DNA from 2 places in the Microbacterium sp. Root553 genome. Region 1 is predicted to be linked to the other one. Evidence: riboswitches for the same ligand, from Rfam matches in the RefSeq annotation. Region 1 holds a riboswitch; the other holds the start of a gene.
The links. Region 1 has a riboswitch for thiamine pyrophosphate ahead of ASD43_RS06725 (ECF transporter S component). Riboswitches for the same ligand answer to the same signal wherever they lie in the genome.
Positions count from the first base shown of each region.

Region 2: linked by a shared signal. The riboswitch ahead of thiM (hydroxyethylthiazole kinase) and the one ahead of ASD43_RS06725 (ECF transporter S component) in region 1 are both predicted to bind thiamine pyrophosphate.

Region 1 is NZ_LMFY01000001.1:1,446,018-1,452,268, forward strand. Features, by position in the region: gene ASD43_RS06715 (ABC transporter ATP-binding protein) at 1-194, shown strand, start outside; gene ASD43_RS06720 (D-alanyl-D-alanine carboxypeptidase family protein) at 279-1,901, opposite strand; TPP riboswitch at 1,984-2,093, shown strand; gene ASD43_RS06725 (ECF transporter S component) at 2,087-2,755, shown strand; gene ASD43_RS06730 (ABC transporter ATP-binding protein) at 2,752-4,212, shown strand; gene ASD43_RS06735 (energy-coupling factor transporter transmembrane component T family protein) at 4,209-5,006, shown strand; gene ASD43_RS06740 (TerC family protein) at 5,227-6,251, shown strand, end outside.
Region 2 is NZ_LMFY01000003.1:219,756-226,006, reverse strand. Features, by position in the region: gene ASD43_RS16760 (bifunctional hydroxymethylpyrimidine kinase/phosphomethylpyrimidine kinase) at 1-1,089, opposite strand, end outside; gene thiM (hydroxyethylthiazole kinase) at 1,086-1,934, opposite strand; TPP riboswitch at 1,925-2,018, opposite strand; gene ASD43_RS16750 (NAD-dependent epimerase/dehydratase family protein) at 2,042-3,004, opposite strand; gene ASD43_RS16745 (DUF402 domain-containing protein) at 3,069-3,785, opposite strand; gene pheT (phenylalanine--tRNA ligase subunit beta) at 3,881-6,251, opposite strand, start outside.

The DNA.
Region 1 (6,251 bases):
AGCAGGCCGCGACCGACATCGATGCCGAGGACGCGCTCACCGGGACGACTCCGGTGGTCGTGAGCGGCGATGCCGACGATGCGGCGAGTGCCGCGCAGATCGGTGCGTCGGTCGGGGCGCAGGTCCCCACCGCCGAGGCGGCCGCGGCCCAGGCGGTCGTGGAGCGCCCGGATGCCGGAGAGACCACGCACTGACCGCAGACGGCGAACGCCCCACCCGATCATCCGGGTGGGGCGTTCGCTTTCTCGTTCCGCCGCCGAAGCCGCTCGCTGCCGGGGTCAGCGCTGCTCGTCGGCGAGGCCGAAGAGTTCGAGAGGGTGCGTCAGGCGCCACCAGGGACTCGGTCCCTCGACGTCGTCGACGAGGGAGACCGAGGTGGTCACGGTGTTCAGCGGACCGACGCTCGTCGCGGTGCCGATCGCCTCACCCGACTCACGGTTCTCGCCGAGGGTGAATGTCGTGGTCGTCTGCGCGGACGTTCCGTTCCACAGCACGAGTTCGGCGTCGGCATCCGTCACGACATCCGTGGTCGTACCCCATCGGGTCGTGACGGCGCCCACGACCGTGCCCTTCGGGACGGCGGGTGCCTGGCCCGTCAGTGCGGTCTCGATCTGCGAGAACAGGGAGCGCGTCTCCGCCAGCCGCTGTGCATCATCGGTCTGGCCGAGCACGGCGGCATACAGGTGCACCGTCGTGTCGTCGACGGTGATGTCCTTCGCCGTCAGCAGATTCCAGCTGTCGTCGAGCGTGCCGGTCTTCACTCCGACCACTCCCGGGTCTGCGAGCATGCCGTTGGTGTTCACGACGGTTCCGGCTCCGGGCAGATCGACCGACGGGGTGCCCACGATGCCTGCGAACACCGGATTCTGCATCGCGAGTTCGGCGAGCGCCACCAGCGCTTCCGGGGTGGCCGTGTTGCGGGCGTCGAACCCCGAGGGCGTGACGATCGTGATGCCGTCGAGACCCCGATCGCCCAGCCATTGCGTGGCGGCGGAGGTGAACGCCGACTCCGACCCCCAGATCTCGCGGGAGAGACGATCGATGTAGTTGTTCGCGGATCCGAGCAGTGTGCCCTGCAGCATCTGCAGCTCGGTGAGGGTGCCGCCCACCGGCACGTCCAGAGCGGACTGGTCGGAGCGGCGGTAGTCCCAGTAGGCGAGGTTGTCGGCGCGGGTGAAGGCGAACTCGGGACCCTGCTCGCCGACCGCGAGCGGCATCCTGTCGAGCACCATCAGGCTCGAGACGACCTTCGTGACGCTGGCGATCGCGGCCTGGTCGACGGAGGACGACGCGGTGCCGATCCCGGCGATGCCGGCGGCAGCGCTTCCCTGCCCCGGCCACGTCAACGCCGCCGCGGAGGCGGCGACCGGAGCGATCTCCACGGCCCGCACGGTCGGCGCCACCTCGTGCAGCGGCCACAGCAGGGTGGTGCCGGTGTACGCGGCGACGAGTCCGACGAGGATGCCGGCGGGCACCAGCAACCCGGGACGGGCGATCGCCGGGCGCAGGCTCGCGTCGCTCAGCAGCCCGGTCTCAGAGGTCGGATGCGGCGCGGTGTCCAGGGAGCCCGAGGACGTGTGCTCGGCGACGTCGAGCGGGTCGACCCAGGTGAGGGGAGTGCCGCCGCTGCCGGCATCCGCCCACTGCGGCTCGGCATCGACGGCCGCGGCGTGGAGCGTCTCCGCATCGATGATCTCCGCATCGATGATCTCGGCATCGAGCGCCGCAGGGGCGGCGGTCGCAGCATCGGGTGTCTCGGCGTCGACGGTCTCAGCATCCCCGGTCCGAGCATCCCCGGTCTCGGCATCGGCGGTCGCGACAGCACCGGGGGCATCGGTGCCGGGTGCATCGGCGCCGAGGGCGTCGGACGGGGTGGCCTCGGCGGAGTCGGGAGCGGTCACCTCCTCACGGTACCGAACCCGCACGCAGATCAGCGGCGCGGCAACGGAAGCAGACGGGAGTGTCGGCACTGGGTAAGATCGAGAGCACAACCACGGGAGTCCGGCGAGCCGGGCTGAGAGGGAGCGAATCGCGCTTCGACCGTCGAACCTGATCTGGGTCATGCCAGCGCAGGGAGGAGTCACTGATGAGTACATCCACGTCCGGATCCACCACCGGGTCCGCACCCGCATCGGCGTCCGCCGCCTCGGCCTCTCCGGGCCTCGGCCGCCCGGAGCTGTGGCGGTGGCGGGTCGTCGACATCGTCGTCGCCAGCGTCATCGCCGTCGCCTGCGCGCTGATCTTCCTGCTCTGGAACGTCGGGTACGAGGTGCCGAGCAGCATCCTGAAGCCCCTGCTCCCCGGAGTGCAGGGGCTCCTCGCGGGCCCCTGGCTGATCGCCGGCGTGCTCGGGGCACTGATCATCCGCAAGCCGGGTGCGGCGCTCTACACCGAGCTGGTGGCCGCGGTCATCTCGGCCCTCGTCGGCAATGCCTGGGGTCCGCTCACCATCGTGTCGGGCCTCGTGCAGGGTCTCGGAGCCGAGCTCGTCTTCCTCCTCTTCCTGTACGGGGTCTGGCGCCTCCCGGTCGCGATGCTGGCCGGCGCCGGGGCGGGACTCGCCTGCGGCATCAACGACCGCATCCTCTGGTACGCGGGGGCGGACACGCTCTTCACCACCGTCTACATCGTCTCGACCACCATCTCTGGCGCCGTGATCGCCGGGCTCGGAGCCTGGCTGATCGCCCGGGGTCTCGCGGCCACGGGCGCGCTCGGCCGGTTCGCCGCCGGTCGTGAGGTCACCGCACGGGTGTGAGCGCACCCACGACACCCGCCACCCTCGAAGCCCGTGGCTGGGGGTGGCGGTACGCCACGCGACTGCGGTGGGCCGTGCGCGCCGTCGACCTGCGTATCGAACCGGGGGAGCGGGTGCTGCTGCTCGGCTCCTCCGGTGCGGGCAAGTCCACCCTGCTCCAGGGCTTCGGCGGTGTGCTCGGCGGGGCCGACGAGGGCGAGACGCACGGCGCGCTGCTCGTCGACGGTCGTCCGGCGGCCGCAGAACGCGGCCGGGTGGGCATGGTGCTGCAGGACCCCGACTCGCAGACGATCCTCGCGCGGGTCGGTGACGACGTGGCTTTCGGGTGCGAGAACCTCGGCGTTCCCCGTCACGAGATCTGGACCCGTGTGCGGGCGGCGCTGGATGCCGTGCGGCTCGACGTCCCGATGGATCGCTCGACCTCGGCGCTCTCGGGCGGGCAGAAGCAGCGGCTCGCACTCGCCGGCGTGCTCGCGATGCGACCCGGCGCGATCCTGCTCGACGAGCCGACCGCCAATCTCGACCCCCAGGGAGTGCGTGACGTGCGGGATGCCGTGGCCGCGGCGCTCGAGGTCAGCGGCGCGACCCTCGTCGTGATCGAACACCGCATCGACGTCTGGCTGCCGCTGGTCACCCGGGTGATCGTGCTCGGCGCAGACCCCGACGGCACCGTCGTGCTCGCCGACGGCAGCCCGGACGAGGTGCTCGGGGCACGCGGCGCGGAGCTCGCGGCATCCGGGGTCTGGGTGCCGGGGCATCCGCCGATCGCGCCCCCCTCTCCCGCACACGACGCCGGGGAGCGCCTCCTCGAGGCCCGCGGCGTCACCGTCGCCCGGCAGCGCGGCCTGCCCGTCGCCGGTCCGCTCGACCTCGAGGTGCGCGCCGGCGAGGTGCTCGGGGTGACCGGTGCGAACGGCACGGGCAAGTCGACGCTCGGGCTGACCCTCGCAGGCCTGCTCCCGCCGGAGGGCGGCCGCGTCCGCGCTCTTCCCGCCCTGGCTGCAGGCGAGCGGGACGATCCCTTCCGATGGTCGTCGCGCGCGCTGCTCACCCGCATCGCGACCGTGATGCAGACTCCCGAGCATCAGCTGCTCGCGAAGACCGTGCGCGACGAGCTGGCGGTCGGCCCTCGGGCGCTGCGGATGCCGGAGCCCGAGATCACCGCGCGCGTCGACGAGCTGCTCGACCGTCTGCGACTCGCAGCGGTCGCCGGGGCGAATCCGTACACCCTCTCGGGGGGCGAGAAGCGGCGGCTGACCGTCGCCGCTGCGCTCGCCACCCGCCCACGGATGCTGGTCCTCGACGAGCCCACGTTCGGTCAGGACGCCACCACGTGGGCCGAACTCGTCGCGCTGATCGCCGATCTGCGGGATCAAGGCGCCGCTGTCGTCGCGATCAGCCACGATGAGGCCGTCCTCGAGGCCCTGCACGCCCGACGTCTCGAGGTCGTCCGGTGATCGACCCGCTGACCGCCCGCATCGAGCGGCCGGGACCCGTCGCTCCGCGCTCCGCGCTGGCGAAGCTCGCCGCCGCCCTGCTCATCGCGGTGCCGCTCGTGCTGACGATCGACGTCGTCTCGGCATCCGTCGCGCTGCTCCTGGAGATCCCGCTGCTGCTGCTCTCCGGCCTGCGTGCCCGAGAGTTCTGGATCCGCACCGCCGTGCTGTGGGTCGCGGCGCCCCTGAGCGCCGTCACCATCGCTCTGTACGGCGCGACGAGCGGCACGGTCCACTTCGAGTGGCTGGTCATGCGCGTCAGCGACGGATCGCTGGCGCTCGCCGCGGCGACCGCCGTGCGGGTGCTCGCGATCGGACTCCCCGCGGTGGTGCTCTTCGTCACCGTCGACCCCACCGATCTCGCCGACGACCTCGCGCAGCGCGTGAAGCTGCCCGCCCGTTTCGTGGTCGGAGCACTCGCCGGAATGCGGATGCTCGGGCTGCTCGCCGATGACTGGCGCGCGCTCGGGCTCGCGCGGCGCGCCCGCGGCGTGGCCGACGAGGGGCGCGTGCGCCGCGCGTTCGGCATGGCGTTCGCCCTGTTCGTGCTGGCCATCCGGCGCGGATCGTCTCTGGCGACGGCGATGGAGGCGCGCGGGTTCGGTGGCTCGACACCGAGATCCTGGGCCCGCGGGTCGAGGTGGGATCGGCGCGACACGCTGCTGGTGCTCCTCGCCGCCGTCATCCCGGCCGCCGCGATCGCGACGGCCGTGGCTACGGGGGCGTGGAACTTCATCCTCGGCCCGACCGCCTGATCCGCGACCGCCTGATCGGCGACCGCCCACCGATATTCAGCTTTCTCATAGCTGGAATGCCGATGTATTCGCTAGCATCGAGTGAACCCAAGGGGAGTACTCCACCACGGGCGGCTCGTCATTACGGATGTCCCTGCATCCCGGGTCCCCGGTCCTCGTTCGCGAGGATGGAGAAGACCTTGGCGTCGACATCGTCACGCCTACGTCTTCTGGAGACCTCTTGAACATCACGCCTCTCGTGTGGATCATCACGATCGCCGTCACGATCGCCTTCTTCGTGTACGAGTTCTTCGCCCACGTGCGAAAGCCCCATGAGCCCACCATCGGCGAGTCCGCCCGCTGGTCGGCGTTCTACATCGGCCTCGCACTGCTGTTCGGCGTCGGAATCGGCGCGGTGTCGGGCTGGACGTACGGCGGCGAGTACTTCGCCGGATACCTCACGGAGAAGGCGCTGTCGATCGACAACCTCTTCGTCTTCCTCATCGTGATGACCGGCTTCGCCGTGCCGCGCAAGTATCAGCAGAAGGTGCTGATGATCGGCATCGTCATCGCGCTGATCATGCGCGGTGGATTCATCGCGCTCGGCGCGGCTCTGATCGAGAACTACTCCTGGATCTTCTACCTCTTCGGCGCGCTGCTGCTGTTCCTCGCCTACCGCCAGGCCTTCGCCCACGGCGAGTCCGACCCGGCCAACGGCCGCTTCATGCGCCTCGTGCGCCGCATCCTGCCCGTGAGCAACGAGTACAACGGCGATCGCCTGACCGTCCAGCGCGACGGCAAGCGCTTCTTCACCCCGATGTTCCTCGTGATCATCGCGATCGGGTTCATCGACCTGATCTTCGCGGTCGACTCGATCCCCGCGATCTACGGCCTGACCGAAGAGGCGTACATCGTCTTCACGGCCAACGCCTTCGCCCTCATGGGTCTGCGTCAGCTGTACTTCCTCATCGGCGGTCTGCTGGAGCGCCTGGTGTACCTGGCGCAGGGTCTCGCGGTCATCCTCGCCTTCATCGGCGTCAAGCTCGTGCTGCACGCGATGCACGTCAACGAGCTGCCGTTCATCAACGGCGGCGAGCCGATGCTGTGGGCGCCCGAGATCCCCATCTGGTTCTCGCTCGTGTTCATCGGCGCGACCATCGCCGTGGCGACCGTCGCCAGCCTCATGAAGACGCGCCGCGACGACCGGATCGATGCGGCCGCGGCCTCGACCTCTGCACCCCTCACCACCGACACACAGAAGGAACA
Region 2 (6,251 bases), on a different contig from region 1:
CGTCCGCCCGGCCAGCACGGCGAGCTCGCCGAGATTGGGGGTGACGACGTGTGCACGCCGGAGGAGCTCGCGCAATGCCGCCTCGGCATCCCGGTCGAGCAGCCTGTCGCCACTGGTGGCGACCATCACCGGATCGAGGACGACGATCGGCGGCCGAACGGCATCGAGCCAGTCGGCGACCGTGCGGATGACGTCGGCGTTCGCGAGCATCCCGACCTTGACCGCGTCGACGACGATGTCGTCGGAGATCGCGTCGAGCTGCTCGCGCAGGAAGGCAGCGGGCGGCACATGAACGCCCCGCACACCGGTGGTGTTCTGAGCGGTCAGCGCAGTGAGCGCCGCCATGCCGTAACCGCCGTTCGCGGCGATCGACTTGAGGTCCGCCTGGATCCCGGCTCCGCCGGACGGGTCGCTCCCGGCGATGCTGAGCACCCGTGGCGTGCCCGCCGCGCGCCAACGACGTACGAACGCCTCAGCGGTCTCGGCCGGATCCGCAGCCGCGCACAGCGCCGAGACCACGGCGAGGCCGGCCGCACCCGCGCTCCGCAGCCGCTCGGTGTCGTCGATGCCCACCCCTCCTATCGCCACGCACGGGAGCACGGTCGTCTCGACGAGGGCACGGAAGCCCTCGACGCCGAGGGCCGGCGGATGGTCGGGCTTGGTGGCGGTGGGGCGGATGACGCCGACGCCCAGGTAGTCGATCGTGTCGGGCGGCAGCGCGCGCACAGCCTCGAAGTGCTCCCGACTGTTCGCCGTGAGGCCGATGAGCGCCTCGGCGCCCAGAGCTTCTCTCGCGCGCAGCACCGATGCATCGCCCTGCCCGAGATGGATGCCGTCGACCCGCGCACCCTGCTCCCGCGCGGCGATGGCGGCATCCAGGCGGTCATTCACGACCAGAAGTGCCCGACCGTCTATCACGCGCGAGAGCTCGACGAGCTGCGCCGTGGTCTCGGCATCCGTCGCCGTCTTGTCCCGCAGCTGCACGATCCGCACACCCCCGTCGACGGCGCGGCGGACAGTCTCGACGACACCGCGTTCCCCGCAGAGATCCGGGTCCGTGACCAGGTACAGCGAGAGGTCCGCGATCACAGCGCACGCTCCTCGACCCGTGCCGCGTCAGCGATGTCACGCGGCCCCACCGACGCGAGCGCGTCGAGGAGCTCGACCGCGAAGCTGCCGGGGCCCGAGGCCCGTGCGGCGGCGCGCTCCGCCGCGACCGTGTACACCAGGCTCGCCGACGCGACGGCGGTCAGCGGATCGATCCCGACCGTGCGGGCAGTCCCCAGGAAGGCGGCCATCACGGCGCCCAGTGCGCACCCGCCACCGGTGACCCTGGTGAGCAGCTCGTCGCCGTTCGCGATCCGCACGATGCGCCGCCCGTCGGTGATCAGGTCGACGGGTCCCGAGACGGCGACGACCGAACCGTGACGGGCGGCGAGGGCGAGGGCGGCGTCGGAGGCGGCATCGGTGGTGTCGGTGGCATCGACGCCCCGACCCCCGGCGGTGAGCCCTGCGAGTGCGAGGATCTCGGAGGCGTTCCCGCGGATCGCCGTGGGCCGCGAGACGACGAGGTCGTGTGCGAGCGCCGTGCGCACGGGCAGCGAACCGATCGCGACCGGATCGAGAACCCAGGGTGTGCCCGCGGCGACAGCACCGGCGACGGCTTCGAGACTCGCGGCACGTTGCTCGGGAGTCGGGGTTCCGAGGTTGATCAGCGTCCCGGACGCGACTCCCGCGAAGAGCCCCGCCTCGTCGACGATGTCGACCATCGCGGGTGCCGCCCCGAGAGCCAGCAGCACGTTGGCCGTGAACCCGGTGACGACGGTGTTGGTGATGCAGTGGGTCAGCGGTGGCGACCCACGCAGCGCGGACAGCAGTTGGGCGGCCGAGGCCGCCAGGGTCGATTCGGATTCCGGACGCAGACGATCGCTCACCGCGACATCCCTTCGCTAGTACGAACTAGATCAGGTTCGACGGGTCTGTTCTCAGCCGCGGATGCGGCACCCCGTGTCACTGCTCGAAGTCTAGCGACGCCCGGAGATCACCCTCGTCGCTGCAGCAGCTCGATCTCGTCGACACGGGTGAGTCCGGCGCGCCTGTCGCGATCGGTTCCTCGCTCCTGCTCGTCGGCGACGACGGTCGCGATCGTCTCGGCGAGGGGCCGCAGCACACCGCCCGCGGCGCGGTACCGCGTGTTCGCCCGGGTCATGAAACCGGTCATGTCGGTCGGGAGCCAGAGCGGAAGCGATCGCTCCCCCGCCCAGTACGCGACGCCCTTCTCGATCAGCCGCTCGTCGTCGACCGTCACGATCTCGCCACGGTGGTCCGCAGCGCGGCGGAAGGAGGAGAGGACCTCGGCGAGCGGATGAGGGTCGCCCACGGCGTCGACGATCCCGGTCGCGGATGCCGTCGCGACGAACTCCGCCAGGTCGTCGACATCGATCACCTGCGCGTGGCGTGCCTCGGACCTCGGCACCAGCACGGGTCCGTCCTGCGAGCGGAGGAACGCCGCGGCCCAGTAGCCGAAGCGATCGCTCGGGTCGCCCTCGCCCACGATGAGACCGGGCCGCACGATCAGCGCACGCTCTCCCAGGGCGCGCACGGCGTTCTCGGCCGCGACCTTCTGCGCGCCGTACTCGTCGTCACCGGCTTCCGCCGGCGCGTGCACCGGAGCCGACTCGTCCGCACCGACCGTCTCGTCGTCGGCGTACACCGACACCGACGAGATGTAGGTCCACCGGGCCGCCTTGTCGCCCAGCGCGGCCACGGCCCGGTCGACGTGCTCCGCACGCGAGGAGACGTCGATCACGTGATCCCAGTCGCGAGCCGACACGGCGTCGTACGCCGCGGGGTCGTCGCGGTCGGCCAGCACGAGGCTCGCCCCGTCGGGCGACGGCCGCCCACCCCGCGCGAGGCACATCACGGTCGCCCCGTTCATCAGCATCCGTCGGGCGATGCGGCCCGACAGCCAGCCCGTTCCTCCGAGGATCAGCACATCTGTCATGCGCTCATGCCACCAGCATCCGCCGCGCAGGGGAAGGGGCGTCCGCTCAGGGCGGATGCCGCGCTCACCTTCTGCGCAGCTCTCCGATGCCGGAGAGCTCGGGGACCGTCCACGAGGTGTCGGGGCGCCACAGCTGCCACTCGGGATCGAAGGGCCAGTCGCCCGCCCGGAACGACTCGATCGCAGCGGATGCATGGCGCTCGATCTGCGCGGCCTGCTCACCCGTGAGCCGGCCCTGCTCGATGGCGGCCGCCAGCTCGTCCTCGTCCTTGAGGCGCACGCTCCCCTCGGCGTCGATCTGCACGTCGAGGATGTGATCCGACGAGTACGTGTCTCGATCGGTGCGCAGATGCGCGTTCTCGAGGTTCACGTACCAGCCCGCGAAGCGCCAGTGCGACCCCTCCGTCTCGCTCCAGAACAGCCACACCGACCAGGCGGCACCGGCGGGTGCGATGCGCAGGATCCCGTTGCCCCACCACTCCTCCACGATGCGCGTACGAGGGTCGAGCCAGCGGCGGTCCAGCGGCACGGTGCGGATGCGCTCCCCCTCGGTCGTCCCCGGCGTCTCCTGGAGCGTCCCGGGTGCGAGCCAGGCCACCAACCCGCGCTCGTCGTCGCGCACCACGCGCATGGGCGTGATCGTCGACGCGTCGCCCGGCTGCCAGCCGGGCGGGCGATAGTGCCAGTCGATCTGGTCTCCGGGCCGGAGGAACGGTCCCTCGCCCATCGGCCGCGCACCGTCGGGCACCGCGGCGGGAGTGCTGTGAGGGAGGATGCTCATCAGCACACGCTATCGCCGCCCGTTCCGAGAGGCTGAGCGTGCACGAGGCCCGCATCCCCGAGAGGAGGCGGGCCTCGTGCAGTGAGCGCTGCGGATCAGTCGCGCAGGGTCGCACCGAAACGCTCGGACGCCACGGCGACACCGGCGAGCTTCGCCTCGGTCGCCTCCGCGGCGGTCAGCGTGCGGTCATCGGCACGGAAGCGCAGCGCGAACGTGAGGCTCTTCTGCCCGGCCGGGAGGCCGTCGCCGCGGTAGTCGTCGACGAGGCGGATGCCCTCGAGCAGCGATCCTGCCCCCTCGGCCAACGCCTCGCGCACCTCGCCCGCGGCGACGCCCGCGTCGATCACCAGGGACACGTCCTGGGTGGCGGCAGGGAACGTCGACAACGATGCCGCCACGGCACGAGGCGTCGCGAGCGTGAGGATGCCGTCGAGATCGAGTTCGAGCACCGTGGCTCGCCCCGGCAGGTCGGCCGCGGCCGAGACGTCGGGGTGCAGCTCGCCGATGTATCCGACCTCGACGCCCGCGACCGACAGCACGCCGGTACGCCCCGGGTGCAGAGCGGCGCGACGCCCCTGCGCGACATCGATGTCGACCCCGGCGGCGGCACCGATCACACGGACCGCGTCGAGAGCCTCGGAGAGACCCGCGACCTCGGCGGTGCGGCCGGGCTGGCGCACGACGACGTTCCCGGTGAGCAGCACGGCGACGTGACGATGCTGCGGCGGGATCGAGGCGTTCAGCGCTGCCAGCGTCTCGTCCGACGGGCGCTCACCGAGCGGCGGGACCTCGTCGGTGCCGTACTCGACACCGGGCTCGGGCAGGAAGACGACACCGGTCTCGAACAGCGAGAGATCCGTGAGGCCGCGCGAGATGTTCCGATGTGCGATCTGCAGCAGGCCCGGGATGAGCGAGCGGCGCAGGAACGGCGCGGATCCGTCGAGGGGGTTCGCGAGCCGGATGCTGGGCAGGTGCTCTCCCGATGCGGAGCCGTGCAGGTCGTTCTCGGCCGCCGTGGTGAACGGGAACGACGGCGTCTCGACGAGTCCCGCCGCCGCGAGGGCGTCGGCCACCCGCCGGCGACCCTGCTGGTGCGCGGTCAGACCACGACCCGAGGGCGGCGTCGGAAGCACCGAGGGGATGCGGTCGAGACCGTGGATGCGGGCGACCTCCTCGGCGAGGGACCACTTGTCGGTGATGTCTGGGCGCCAGGTCGGTGGGATGACGAGCCAGCCGCCCTCGGCCGCGGTGACCTCGGCGCCGATCATCGTCAGCGCGTCGGTGATCTCGGCATCGGTGTAGTCGACGCCGATCAGCGCCTGCACGAAACCCTCGGGCAGGTGGATGTCGCCGACGAAGACCTCCGCGAACAGTGCTCCCCCCTCGTCGGTGAGCGATCCTCCGGCGAGCTCGACCATGAGATCCGCGGCCCGGCGCGCCGCCACGAACGGCACCAGCGGGTCGACGCCGCGCTCGAACCGCTTGGACGCCTCGCTGGGGAGCTTGTGGCGACGGGCGCTGCGCGCGATGGTGATCGGGTCGAAGGTCGCGGCCTCGATGAGGACGTTCCGCGTGGACTCGCTCATCTCGGTGGTACCGCCGCCCATGACCCCCGCGAGGCCGATCGGTCCCGACTCGTCCGTGATCAGCAGATCCTCGCCGTGGAGCGTGCGCTCCTGGCCGTCGAGGGTCGTCATCTTCTCCCCCGGTGCCGCACGGCGCACCGTGATGCCGCCGGTGAGACGGTCGAGGTCGTATCCGTGCAGCGGCTGGCCGAGCTCGAGCATCACGTAGTTCGTGATGTCGATGAGGATGCCGAGCGAGCGCATGCCGGCGAGCGACAGACGGGCGATCATCCACGGCGGGGTCGGCCGTGACGGGTCGACCCCGCGCACCACGCGGGTGACGAACTCGCTCGCGCCGGCGTTGCCGCGGATGGGTGCCGCATCGTCGACGATCGCCGTGTGGCCGGTGCCGGGCTGCAGCTCGGCGACGTCGCGCTCGGCGGGGTCGCGGAAGGAGGAGCCGGTGGCGTGGGAGTACTCGCGGGCGACACCGCGCAGCGAGAAGGCGTACCCGCGGTCGGGGGTGACGTTGATCTCGACGGCGACGTCATCGAGCCCGAGCAGGCTGATGGCGTCGGTGCCGACGGGCGCGTCGATGCCGAGGTCCGCGAGCACGAGGATGCCGTTGTGCTCGTCGCCGAGGCCGAGCTCGCGCGCCGAGGCGATCATGCCGTCCGACACATGGCCGTACGTCTTGCGCGCGGCGATGGGGAAAGGCCCGGGCAGCACCGCGCCGGGAAGCGTCACGATGACCTTGTCGCCTGCCGTGAAGTTGTGGGCGCCGCAGACGATGCCGCGGACGCCGCCGTTCGAAGCGCCGACATCGACCTGGCACCAGTTGATCGTCTTGCCGTTGGACTGCGGTTCGCCCTCGAGCGACACGACCTGACCGACGACGACC